2 regions of the Paenibacillus woosongensis genome follow, and region 2 is predicted to be linked to the other one. Evidence: predicted binding sites of a transcription regulator. Region 2 holds the regulator's gene; the other holds the start of a gene.

Region 1 (6,230 bases), 180 kb from region 2:
GGCTGCTGCACACCTCCCTCTGCAACGTGACGAGCGAGAGCATGCTGCTCAGGTCTCCACCCGCTGCATGATATTGGTCTTTGACAAAGGAAGTAACGCCATCGTATAATTGCTTCTCCTCGGGCGAGAGCTCGACGTGAATGTTGCGGACGATCCGCTTTGTGAACTCTAGGTCGCCATCGCTGCGGCGGTTGCGGATCATGACCTTGGAGAGCTCTTCCTTGAGCTTCTCCTCATTTTTGGGGATCCGCTTATCGACGACGAAGTTGGCGGCAAAATCGCCTTGCCCGCCGAGCTGGCCCGGCTTGAGCAGATTGATCAGATTGAACAGCTCGCTGAGGTCATTCTGAACCGGCGTGGCGGTGAGCAGAAGACAGTATTTTTTGCGCAGTTGGATCATGAATTGGTAGTTGGTCGTTTTTTTATTTTTCAGCTTGTGCGCTTCGTCGACGATGACCATATCGTATTCGTTGTTCAGCAGAATTTCCTTATGCGGATCGCGCTTGGCCGTATCCATGGAGGCGACGACGATATCGTTATCCCAGGAATGCTGTTTTTTCTGGGCTATGGCGGGGATGGCGAATTTCTGGTTAAGCTCGCGCACCCATTGCAGCACCAAAGAGGCCGGAACGAGGATCAGCGCTTTGCGGACCAGTCCGCGAATCATGTACTCTTTGAGAATCAGTCCGGCTTCGATCGTCTTGCCAAGTCCCACTTCATCGGCCAAGATCGCCCGGCCGCGCATTTCGAACAGCACCTTACGGGCGGTCTCTGTCTGATGCGGGAGCGGCTTTACTCCGTGGATGTGAGAGAGGCAGAGAATCTCTTCAAAGCTCGATACGAGGGAGGCATTCTCTGCCTCCATGGCGAGGTTAAACAGCTTCCAGTCGTCCCAAGGCCCGCCCTTGTCCAGGCGGCTGTTCAAATCCTCGTACCAGGAGCGGTTGAATTCGATGGGGGGACCGGCCTGCAAGGAAGAATGCAGGGAATTTGGAGGGTGCGGATTCATGATGTAAACCTCCCTTTTCTGTCATCTTCTAAATTTTGTGTAGATGTAGTATGGACGAATAAGTAGAAATTCATAACTGCGAGAGAGGTTGTGTATCTTGGCATTCTGTCGGAATATGTCACAATCTGGCTCCGGAGCAATTCTGATTTTGAAAGAACGGGCTGGCTGAAATTCTGGCGTCAGGTCTGGCTTGAGATAAGGATGATATGTCAGGAAATAGGCAACGCTAAGGCCATAGCGGCTGGCGGGAGGATGCAGGTATGGCATGGAATGGTTTTCAGTTCTTTTTCAAAGGAAGAAACGAAATATAAAGGGATTCAAAGGAAAGAGGAGATCATGGGGGATAAACGCCATTAATCTGCCTTAATTTTCAGGGAAGCCAAGCTGTAATATCGAGATGTTGTATAGTATAATGGTACTCGCCCACTACATATTGTGATTTATACATATAAAGATCGTTTATGTGATGTGGATGAGGGTAATGAATAAATAAGAAAAAGGTTAGAGAACAGACAGGAATCGGCGGTATTTGTGCAGGTGTGGCATCTGCGCAGCTACCGACATTTTTTTGCGTCCAGCAGGAGGAAAGATGCGGTGATAAACACTGCGACAAGAAACAACAATTAGTCTGCGGTGATGTAGAATTAGGGCGCGAATCATCATTTTGAGGAGGGTGTTTTCTTTGAAAACAGAGCAGAAACAACGTCTGGAGGGACTTAGTGAAAAAATCTTTTTGGATCGGTACGCATGGAAAAATCCTGATCCGAGCCATGCGAAGGTCGGCGACGTGGTCCTTGTACTGACGAAGGATGATCCGAAGTTCCCTACGAAAGAAGTAGGCGAGGTCGTAGCGCGAGAGGGGCGGACGGTTACGGTGAAGACCCGGTCCGGCGAGCTCGTGCAGTCCGATGTTGAGAAGCTGACGCTGAATATCGAGAAAACACCGGAAGAAATGTGGGATCGCCTGGCTTCCGCCATGGCCTCGGTGGAGGTTACGCCGGAGCTGCAGCAGGAATGGGAGGAGAAATTCCGTTATGTGCTGGACGATTGGAAGCTGGTGCCGGGCGGACGTATTGCTGCTGGCGCCGGAGCCAGCGATGAGTTGACGCTGTTCAACTGTTACGTGATTCCATCGCCGAAGGACAGCCGAGGCGGCATTATGGAGACGCTGTCCGAAATGACCGAAATTATGGCGCGCGGGGGCGGCGTCGGAATCAACCTGAGCTCGCTGCGTCCGAGAAGGGCTGTTGTCAAAGGCGTAAATGGCTCATCCAGCGGTGCTGTATCTTGGGGCGGACTGTTCAGCTATACGACAGGTTTAATCGAGCAGGGCGGCAGCCGGCGTGGTGCGCTGATGCTAATGATTAACGACTGGCATCCGGATTTGCTGGATTTCATTACGGTAAAGCAAACGATGGGCCAAGTGACGAACGCGAATCTGTCGGTTTGTGTCAGCAATGACTTCATGAAGGCCGTGAAGGAAGATCTGGATTGGGAGCTTGTCTTCCCGGATACGACTTATGAAGATTACAATGAGGTGTGGGACGGCGACCTGGACAAATGGAAAGCTGCCGGACGGAGAGTGAATCACTTCCGTACGGTGAAGGCGCGGGAGATCTGGCATACGATCATTGAATCGGCCTGGAAATCGGCCGAGCCGGGCGTCGTATTTATGGAATACTACAATCAAATGTCGAACAGCTGGTATTTCAATCCGATCATTTGTACGAATCCGTGCGGGGAGCAAGGGCTGCCTGCTTGGGGAGTGTGCAATCTGTCGGCGATAAATCTGTCCAAATTCTATGATGAGGACAAGCATGACGTCGCTTGGGACGATCTGGCGCTGACAACGCGTTATTCGGTGCGGTTTCTGGACAATGTCATCAATAAAACACCTTATCATTTCGAAGAGAACGAGAAGAACCAGAAGAATGAGCGCCGCGTAGGCCTCGGCACGATGGGGCTGGCCGAGCTGATGATCAAGCTTAACGTCCGTTACGGCAGTCCGGAATCGCTGGAGTTTCTTGATAAATTATATGGCTTCATTGCGAAGGAGGCTTACCTTGCCTCGGCGGATATCGCAGGGGAGAAGGGCTCATTCCCGGCATTCGAGGCCGACAAATATCTGCAAAGCGGATTCATGAAAGTGATGACCGAGGTATATCCTGAGGTCGGTGAAGCGGTTCGCGAGAAAGGCATTCGCAACGTTACGATCATTACCCAGGCTCCTACGGGCAGTACGGGTACAATGGTTGGTACGTCCACAGGGATCGAGCCTTACTTCGCGTTCAAATATTACCGTCAGAGCCGGCTGGGCTTTGACGAGCAGTTCGTTCCGATTGCGCAGGAATGGATGGATGCTCATCCGGGCGAGAAGCTGCCAGATTATTTCGTAACGGCGATGGATCTGTCCGCCGAGGATCATATTCGCACGCAAGCGGCCATCCAGCGCTGGGTAGACAGCTCAATTTCGAAGACAGCGAACTGTCCGGCCGACTTTACAGTAGAAGAGACGAAACGCCTGTATGAGCTAGCTTTCGATCTCGGCTGCAAGGGCGTAACGATTTACCGTGACGGCAGCCGCGATGTGCAGGTTCTGCAGACGGAGAAGAAAGACGATAAAGCGGAAGCAAATGCAAATGCAAACTCTTCGGAAAGCGGCGATGCTGCCGGTGCTTCGGCTGGCGCTGAAGGTTCGGCAACGGGCGCGGAGCAAAATGCGTTAAACGGACTGGATCAAACGCTGTCCGCCGGGGTGGACCCAAGCGAGAAGACGGTGTTCGATAAGCAGTACAAGAAGCGTCCGCAGGTCCTGCATGGGGCAACGTATAAAATCAATACGCCATTTGGCATGGCGTACATTACGATTAACGATTTGAACGGCATTCCGAGCGAAATCTTCCTCAATGTCGGCAAAGCGGGCTCAGACGTGTTCGCGATGGCCGAGGCTCTGGGCCGCGTATGCTCCCTGTTCCTGCGCTACGGCGACCATGGACAGAAGGTAGAGCTGCTGATCAAGCATTTGAAAGGCATTGGCGGTTCCGGCGCTATCGGCTTTGGTCCGAATCGGGTTGAGTCGATCGCCGATGCCGTTGCCAAAGCACTGGAAATCCACGTGCAGCATGGCCCGTATGACGATCATGATCCGGCTCCGGTAGCTGCGACCGTGGCTCACCACGAAGAGCAAGCAGGTGTGGGCTCTGCGGGGAGCATAACGGCTGGTGTCCAGTCTGCCGGCAACGGCCATCATGGCGGCGCGCCGGCGTCCTCGCGGGACTTGTGCCCGTCCTGCGGGTCGGCCTCGCTGCTGAACGTGGAAGGCTGCAAAACCTGCGCGAACTGCGGGTACAGCAAGTGTTCGTAAGCTAGAAAGAAAATAAACGGTCAGGCAGCAATCTGTGCGCCTGACCGTTTTTTTTGGATCGATCATTCTCTATTCCTGTTGAATTTCTATATCCTGTTCTTTCCGTTCCACTTTCTCATGAATCTTAGACTCCAATACCTCTAAAACTTCGTCCTCAAATTTCTGATGAGGCTGAGGATGGAACCAGTGAACCTCTCCTTTATGAACAAACCCTTTGTATTCATTTCCCTGCATCTGCAAAGAAAATTGCTTGCGCTCATGAGGGGTATCTTCAAATAAAGGTTTTATTTTTTCAAAGTTCTGAATATCATCCGAGACTCCATGATGTCTTATTAATGAGTATATGGCAGATTCAATTCGCTTTACTCTACTTTCATCCATCGTTTGCTTGGGGTAAGGTTAAACCAGATAATCTCATCGCCATGAAAATGTCCCTTGAATTCTTCGCCATCGACTTTAAAAGTGAATTCAAGCAGCTGATAGTGGTTTAACAGCCCGGTGATCGAAGCATCAACCGGGCTGCTAGTTCATTTTCAAATCCCTAATTAGTCCAAAACCGCGGTTATATGCGCCTTTGTAACCGACCAGTGGGAGGTGGTCCAGTATTTGGACTTATCCTTGATAAATATAATTTGCGGCGATTCGTGTTTGACATTCAAATCCTCGGCAATTTGGTTGGACACCGGACGGGATTCGATTACTTTCACTAGCGTATAATCCAAATCTGGATTAGGAGCATCCTGCAAATATTGTTCATATTCCTGAAGCGCGTTGGAGCTTACAGGACATGTCGTACTATGTTTTAGAATAATCTGGCCGCGCTCTGTTGATTTAGCCAACATTTCATTCCACTCTTCAAGTGTCGTAATTTCTCTCCAGTTCATACAGCACACTCTCCTCATTAGTTGTAGTTAACCATAAGTATTCATCGAATGATTGAATTTTAACATGATCCTGCCCGTAGTCAAGTTGGTGCAGAAACGAGTAGAATAGTAGAATAAACAGCAGGCATGGCTGAAAGCCAGTACAATACATAGGAGGCACAAATGATGAGTGAGGAAGCAAATACATCCGGCTGGGATGCGATTGACCAGGAGTTGTCCAAAATATACGGGGAGCAGGAGCCCAAGCATTATGGAACCCTTATATCCTATGCGCTTGGAGGTCAGGATCCGCTGGATGGGATTAGCGTTTACAAGAGCGAGACGCCGGTTCCGCACTGGCATTTTGTAACTTATGGATTTTCTGAATTGTATGAAAAAGAATCGGAGAATGACGAGTACAGCGGGTTCGGGTTTGAATTGACATTGCGGCTGACGCGGAATGATGGCGAAGAGGAGCCGCCGGCCTGGGCACTGAATTTGCTGCAAAACATGGGAAGATACGTGTTTAATAGCGGTAATGTGTTCAAACCCGGCGATTATTTAGATGCGAATGGCCCGATCTGCCTGGGCGAAGACACGCTATTGACAGCTCTTGCTTTCACATTGGATCCTGAGCTGCCGCCGATCTATACGCCCAATGGCCTGGTGGAGTTTATTCAAATGGTAGGGATCACGAGAGATGAGCTTGAGGCGATGCAGACCTGGAATACATTAGGGTTGCTAAGGGAAGGTGCGGCGCAAATTCCGGGTTATGTTACCGATTTATCCCGGGATTCTCTTTTGCAGATTCCATCGATTATGGAGGCAGTTGAACAAGGGATGGAGCAGGAAGGCTCTAATACCGGCTTTTTATATGTCGATCAATTGGCCTGGGAGCCGGGCAAAAAAGGATGGTTCAGCAAACGTCCGGACACAGTAAAACTAGGTGCGAAGCAAGCTGAAATTGTCGGGAAGCTGCTGCGCGGACGGATAC
Region 2 (6,230 bases):
TCTTGCACTCACCCTTGAAAGCTAATGCTTCCGAAGCATGTTTCTTGCAGAAACATTGCAGGTGCTCATGTAGGCTTCTCCAGATTATGCTTTCGAAGACCGTTTTCTTCGAAAACGTCGAACTCCGCTCCTCCTGAAAGTTTTGCAGGGCAAAACTCGCATCGGAAGCATAGGCAAAGGGTTCATGCAACCGAAGCGTTTCGAAGAAACGCACCCCGGGAGAGTATGCTTCGGTACAGAAAAGCGACTTTTTGAGCCTTTAATGAAGAGGAAGTTCAAGAAGGTCGTTAATCACGAAATGAAGCAGCAACAAATTTAAAGTTTGAGGTGAAAGAACATGCCGGAGCTACCGGAAGTGGAGACCGTTCGGCGGACATTGTCGGCTCTTATCGTCGGGAAGACGATCGAGTCGGTGAAAGTGCTGCTGCCGCGAATTATTCAGCGTCCCGACGATATTAAGCGGTTTGAGACGGAGCTGGCGGGTCATACTATTGTAGATGTTGGCCGGCGCGGCAAGTTTTTGAGGATTATTATGGATCAGCTTGTCCTGGTCTCCCATCTGCGGATGGAAGGCCGATATGGCGTGTACGATCAAAATGAGGAAGTAGAGAAGCACACCCATGTCATTTTCCGGTTTACCGATGGCACGGAGCTCAGATATAAGGATGTACGGCAATTCGGCACGATGCACCTGTTCCTTCCAGGCGAGGAATTCAAGGAGAAGCCGCTCATGAAGCTTGGGCTAGAGCCGCTGGAAGATACTTTTACAGCAGAAGTTCTAAGGGAGCTACTGTTCAAGCGATCGACAAAGATCAAGGTTGCTCTGTTAAATCAGGAATATGTGGTGGGGCTCGGCAATATTTATGTGGATGAAGCACTGTTTCGGGCCGGGATTCATCCGGAGCGTGCGGCGAACACCTTGTCTGCCCAAGAATGGACAACGCTTCATGAAGCGATCGTCTTTACCTTAACCGATGCAGTACAAGCCGGAGGTTCCTCCATTAAATCGTATGTTAACGGCCAAGGCGAGATGGGGATGTTCCAGCACTCGCTGCAAATTTACGGGCGCAAAGGCGAATCGTGCGTAAAATGCGGACACCCGATCGAGAAGAGCGTCGTTGGCGGGCGGGGGACGCATTATTGCCCGATATGCCAGGTTCGTGTTCTGGACAAGCAGTCCCTGGAGAGAATCGGATCGTAATTTCCTCCATGGTTGACCCAGAGCAGGAATTCGGTTCCGAAGCTGGAAGCCCGAAGCGCAAAAGTTATAGAGATAGCGAGGTGAATCCATGAATATCGGGCTGACGGGCGGAATCGCCACGGGCAAAAGCACGGTCTCCCAAATGCTGGTTAAGCGAGGGGCCATATTAATTGATGCCGATGTCATCGCCAGAGAGGTGATGGAGCCCGGGCATCCGGTATTGCAGGCGGTACGGGAGCGGTTCGGTCCAGACGTTATCCATGATGACGGTACATTAAACCGCAAAAGGCTAGGCGAAATCGTCTTTTCCGACCCGGAGAAGCTTAAAGCGCTGAATGGTCTTACCCATCCCGCTATTCGCGCCGAAATGAGGAAACGGATGGCGGCTTATGAGGCTGCGGACCCTGGACGGCTTGTCGTCGTGGATATACCGCTGCTGTATGAATCCGGTTTGGAAACGATGTTTGAACAAGTGATGGTGGTCTATGTGCCACGTGAATTGCAGCTTAAGAGGCTGATGCAGAGAGACGAACTGACCTTAGAGCAGGCAGAGGCGAGAATACGAGCCCAAATGGATATCGAGAAAAAGAAGGAGAGGGCGGATATTTTGATTGATAACAGCCTCGGAATGGACAAGACGGAGTTGCAGATCGCGGAATTTTGGCGGAACAAGGTTTTGCTATGAAATGGCTGCGTAAAAAAAGAGTGCTGCTTTTGTTGTTTCTCGGTTTTACTGTTATTTTATTTTTTAACTCCAAATGGTTAGCCTTATTTTATCCGATTCATTTCAAAGAAGAAATAAAAGTTCATGCTCAGAAATACAATCTTGATCCTTTGATGGTGGCAGCGATCATTCGGGTGGAGAGCAATTACAAGACAGGGTCCGAATCCAAGAAGGGCGCGCTTGGCATCATGCAGATCATGCCGGATACCGCGAAATGGGTTATCGAACAGTCGAAGCTGCCAGACGTATCTTTAGATAAGGTGAAGGAAGAGAGCGATACGAATATCGCGATCGGAACCTGGTATTTGAAATCACTGCACGAACAATTCGACGGTAATGAGATCGCCATGATCGCGGCATATAACGCGGGGCCGACGAATGTCCGGAATTGGTTGCGCAGCGGTAGGTGGGATGGAAAGCTCGAATCGGTCAAAAATATCCCTTTTGGCGAAACGAGGCATTATGTACAAAGAGTTACTCATTACTACGATCAATACTCTGACATTTACGAGCATTTGTAAATTACCGGGCCCATTCCCGTATGATGGAGAAGCATTGGACAGGCTGGGGCCTGCGCCAATGCTTCCTGAGCTTGGTTGATCAAATTATTGGAATTGACCTGCCAGCTGCTGCTCGGCAATTGTTACCAGACGTTTGGTGATGAAACCACCAATCGAACCGTTTTCGTAAGAAGTCAGGTTACCGGCATATCCGTCTTGTGGGAAAGAGATGCCAAGCTCCTGAGCTACTTCATATTTCATTTGCTCCAGAGCGCCGGAAGCTTGTCTAACCACCAGGTCGTTCGAAGAATTATTATTTTGAGCCATGAGATGTTCACCTCCTTGTGGTAAAAGTATTATGTGCTGAAATAGACGACTTCATTACGAATATTTTAGTTATTTATTGGCATTCGTTGATGTATCCGACAACAGCGATCTTAGTTAAATCAAAATTCCTAATAAAAAGGGGGTAAAAGCACGTTGAAATGTCCATATTGTGACTATTCCGGAACAAAGGTGCTGGACTCCAGACCGGCAAACGAGAATCGTTCCATCCGTCGCAGGCGGGAGTGCGAGAAATGCAGCCGCCGGTTCACTACCTTTGAGATGGTGGAGGAAATGCCGCTGATCGTTATCAAAAAGGACGGCAGCCGAGAGGAATTCAATCGGGAGAAGTTGCTCCGGGGTTTGATTCGCGCTTGTGAGAAACGGCCGGTGTCCGTGGAACAGCTGGAATCGATCGTGTCGGCAGCGGAAAGATCGCTGCGTCATACAGCTAACGCTGAGGTAGAGAGCAGGGAAATCGGAGAGCTTATTATGGAGCAATTGTATCCTGTAGATGAGGTCGCATACGTAAGGTTTGCTTCGGTCTATCGCCAATTCAAGGACATCAATATGTTCATGAAGGAGTTAAAGGGGCTGCTCTCGAAGAGCAGCGGCCCGTCGGATTCGGTGTAATCCGCAGGCATACTATGGATACGCTGGAGGTTTGCATTCATGAAATGGAACAGCCAGGCCGGGATGGCGCTAGGGTTTCTAGCCGGCACGACATTTGGCAGCGGGATTGGCTTTCTGCTTCATTGGCATTCTTATGATCTGGTTGCGATCGTGAGCGCCTGCGGCGTTATCGGCACAGCCGCAGGGGTGTGGACGGTGCGTAGAGTTGTTCGCGGCACCCCAAATGCTAACAAATTGTGAAGAGCGAAAGAAAAATTTAAGGAAACTGGAATAATAAATACCCGTTTCATTCACGTTAAGTGATAGAAGCGGGTATTTATTATTTTTTTTACACAGAGTTTACAAAACTCATACATGGGTTTGATATTCGGTTTCTATAATCAGACTATACAAACAAATGAGGGGGAAACCTTAACAATGAAAAAGAGTTTGATGTTAATTTTAACTTTGGTATTGACTTTCACGTTGGCCGCATGCGGACCAAATAACGCGGCAAAGTCCAATAATTCAGCAGAAGCTCCAGGCGCTGCTAACGAAACTCCGGCAAATGAAACGCCAGCATCCGAGCTGTCCGGTTCAATCCTTGCTGTTGGTTCTTCTGCACTTCAACCTCTCGTGGATCAAGCGTCCAAAAAATTCATGGATCAGCATCCGAAGGTTTCTATCCAAGTGCAAGGCGGCGGCAGCGGCACGGGCTTGACTCAAGTATCCGGCGGACAAGCTGACATCGGCAACTCCGACGTATTCGCCGAAGAGAAGCTGGATGCAGCTCAAGCTGGTGAACTGGTTGACCATCAAGTAGCGGTCGTAGCTATGGCAGCAGTCATTAACCCTGAGATCACAGTTGATAACCTGACGAAGGATCAATTGGTAGGCATTTTCACAGGCAAAATCACTAACTGGAAAGAAGTTGGCGGACAGGATCAAAAAATTCAAATCGTAAACAGACCGTCCAGCTCGGGTACGCGCGCGACTTTTGAGAAATATGCACTAGGCACGAAAACGGAAGATCTTCAAGGCTCCATTCAAGAGGATTCCTCGGGTACCGTTAAGAAGCTGGTAAAAGAAACGCCTGGCGCGATCGGCTACCTGGCTCTGTCCTACCTGGATGATTCCATCAAAGTTGTGAAATACGACGGCGTTGAAGCGAACGAAGAGAATGTTGCTAACGGCAGCTACCCTGTATGGGCGTATGAGCACATGTACACCAAAGGCGAAGCAAACGAAGTTGTGAAAGCATTCCTCGAATATATGGTTTCCGATGATGTGCAAAATAACGATGTCGTTGAGCTTGGCTACATTCCAGCCGGAAAAATGCAAGTGAAACGCGACGCTGACGGCAATATTACGAAATAATATATGACATCATTTCGGCAAGACGAGAGGCGGATTCTTCTGCCTCTCTCTGTGCTGTGTAAAGGGAGAGGTCTTATGGCTCATGCCGGCAGAAGACAAAAACCAAAACAACACGTAATCGAAGAATGGACAGGTAAAATATTTACATCGCTATGTATCGTCCTTCTGGTCGTCACTATTTTCTCTATGGTGTATTTCGTGGCGACCAAAGGATTGAGCTCGTTTTTTAAGGACGGAATCAGCGTAGCCGAAATATTTGGCAGCACACAGTGGAAGCCGGATGGGGAGCCCCCGTTCTTCGGCGCTTTGCCATTTATTATCGGATCGTTCAGCACATCCCTGCTCGCTGCTCTGATTTCCGCACCATTAGGTATTTGCGCGGCTCTCTTCATGATTGAAATCATGCCGAAAATCGGCAGAAAATATTTGCAGCCCGTCATCGAGCTTCTGGCGGGAATTCCCTCCGTTGTCTACGGATTTGTGGGCCTGAGTGTCATCGTGCCCTTTTATCGCGACGTCTTTCCGGGTCAAGGGCTTGGGATTGCGGCCGGTGCTACCGTGCTGTCGATCATGATTCTCCCGACGATCACTTCTATTGCTACCGATGCGCTGGCCGCACTTCCTTCAGGCCTGAAGGAAGGCTCTTATGCGCTTGGGGCTACGAGATGGCAAACGCTGTACCGTACGGTGCTGCCTACGACGCTGCCTGCTTTGATGACAGGCGTTGTGCTTGGCATGGCGCGGGCCTTTGGGGAAGCGTTGGCCGTCCAGATGGTTATCGGGAATGCTCCGCATATCCCCGGGTCGCTGTTTGAATCCACATCGACTTTGACAAGTGTCATTACACTGAGCATGGGCAATACCGTTATGGGCACGATGCAGAACAATGTTCTGTGGACACTGGCTCTCATCCTGATGATGATGACCTTTGTTTTCGTCTTCGTAGTACGGTGGCTGGAAAGGAGAGCTAATCGATGAGCGCAAAAACAGCAGATAAAATCGCAACCGCGGTCATTATAACCTTGGCCGGCTTTATCGTCCTGATCTTGGCTGGACTGCTTGGCTTCATTCTGGTCAGAGGACTTGGACATATCAGCTTCGACTTCCTGACTTCCCCTCCGGAAACGATTAAGGAAGGCGGCGGGATTGGGCCGCAGCTGTTCAATTCCCTGTTTCTGCTCGTCCTGACCCTGCTGATCACAGTTCCGCTGGGACTTGGTGCAGGAATCTATATGAGCGAGTACGCCAAGCCGGGAAAAGTGACGGATTTTATACGCTTGATCGTTGAGGTGCTGTCCTCCTTTCCTTCCATTGTGGTTGGTTTGTTCGGCTTGCTGGTTATCGTTAACGTCTTCGGCTTCGGCTTCTCTCTGTTCTCCGGCGCCCTCGCATTGACCGTGTTCAACCTTCCGCTAATGGTGCGGATTACGGAGCAGGGCATGAGAAGTGTTCCGGTAGCACAGAAGGAGGCAAGTCTGGCTCTAGGTCTGTC

The links. Region 2 encodes NrdR, which represses ribonucleotide reductase genes. Its sites were predicted from a motif close to AACACNATATATNGTGTT; they were not measured.
Region 1: a site for NrdR is predicted at 1,432-1,449, ahead of QNH46_RS09880 (adenosylcobalamin-dependent ribonucleoside-diphosphate reductase). Genes of this name have one in related genera too.

The regions. Positions count from the first base shown of each region.
Region 1 is NZ_CP126084.1:2,184,346-2,190,575, forward strand. It holds gene QNH46_RS09870 (DEAD/DEAH box helicase) at 1-1,009, opposite strand, end outside; gene QNH46_RS09875 (hypothetical protein) at 1,100-1,366, shown strand; gene QNH46_RS09880 (adenosylcobalamin-dependent ribonucleoside-diphosphate reductase) at 1,692-4,373, shown strand; gene QNH46_RS09885 (hypothetical protein) at 4,443-4,754, opposite strand; gene ytxJ (bacillithiol system redox-active protein YtxJ) at 4,919-5,257, opposite strand; gene QNH46_RS09895 (suppressor of fused domain protein) at 5,423-6,230, shown strand, end outside.
Region 2 is NZ_CP126084.1:2,002,900-2,009,129, forward strand. It holds gene mutM (DNA-formamidopyrimidine glycosylase) at 338-1,201, shown strand; gene coaE (dephospho-CoA kinase) at 1,290-1,886, shown strand; gene QNH46_RS08960 (lytic transglycosylase domain-containing protein) at 1,883-2,446, shown strand; gene QNH46_RS08965 (alpha/beta-type small acid-soluble spore protein) at 2,531-2,752, opposite strand; gene nrdR (transcriptional regulator NrdR) at 2,906-3,382, shown strand; gene QNH46_RS08975 (hypothetical protein) at 3,422-3,622, shown strand; gene QNH46_RS08980 (phosphate ABC transporter substrate-binding protein PstS family protein) at 3,800-4,738, shown strand; gene pstC (phosphate ABC transporter permease subunit PstC) at 4,814-5,716, shown strand; gene pstA (phosphate ABC transporter permease PstA) at 5,713-6,230, shown strand, end outside.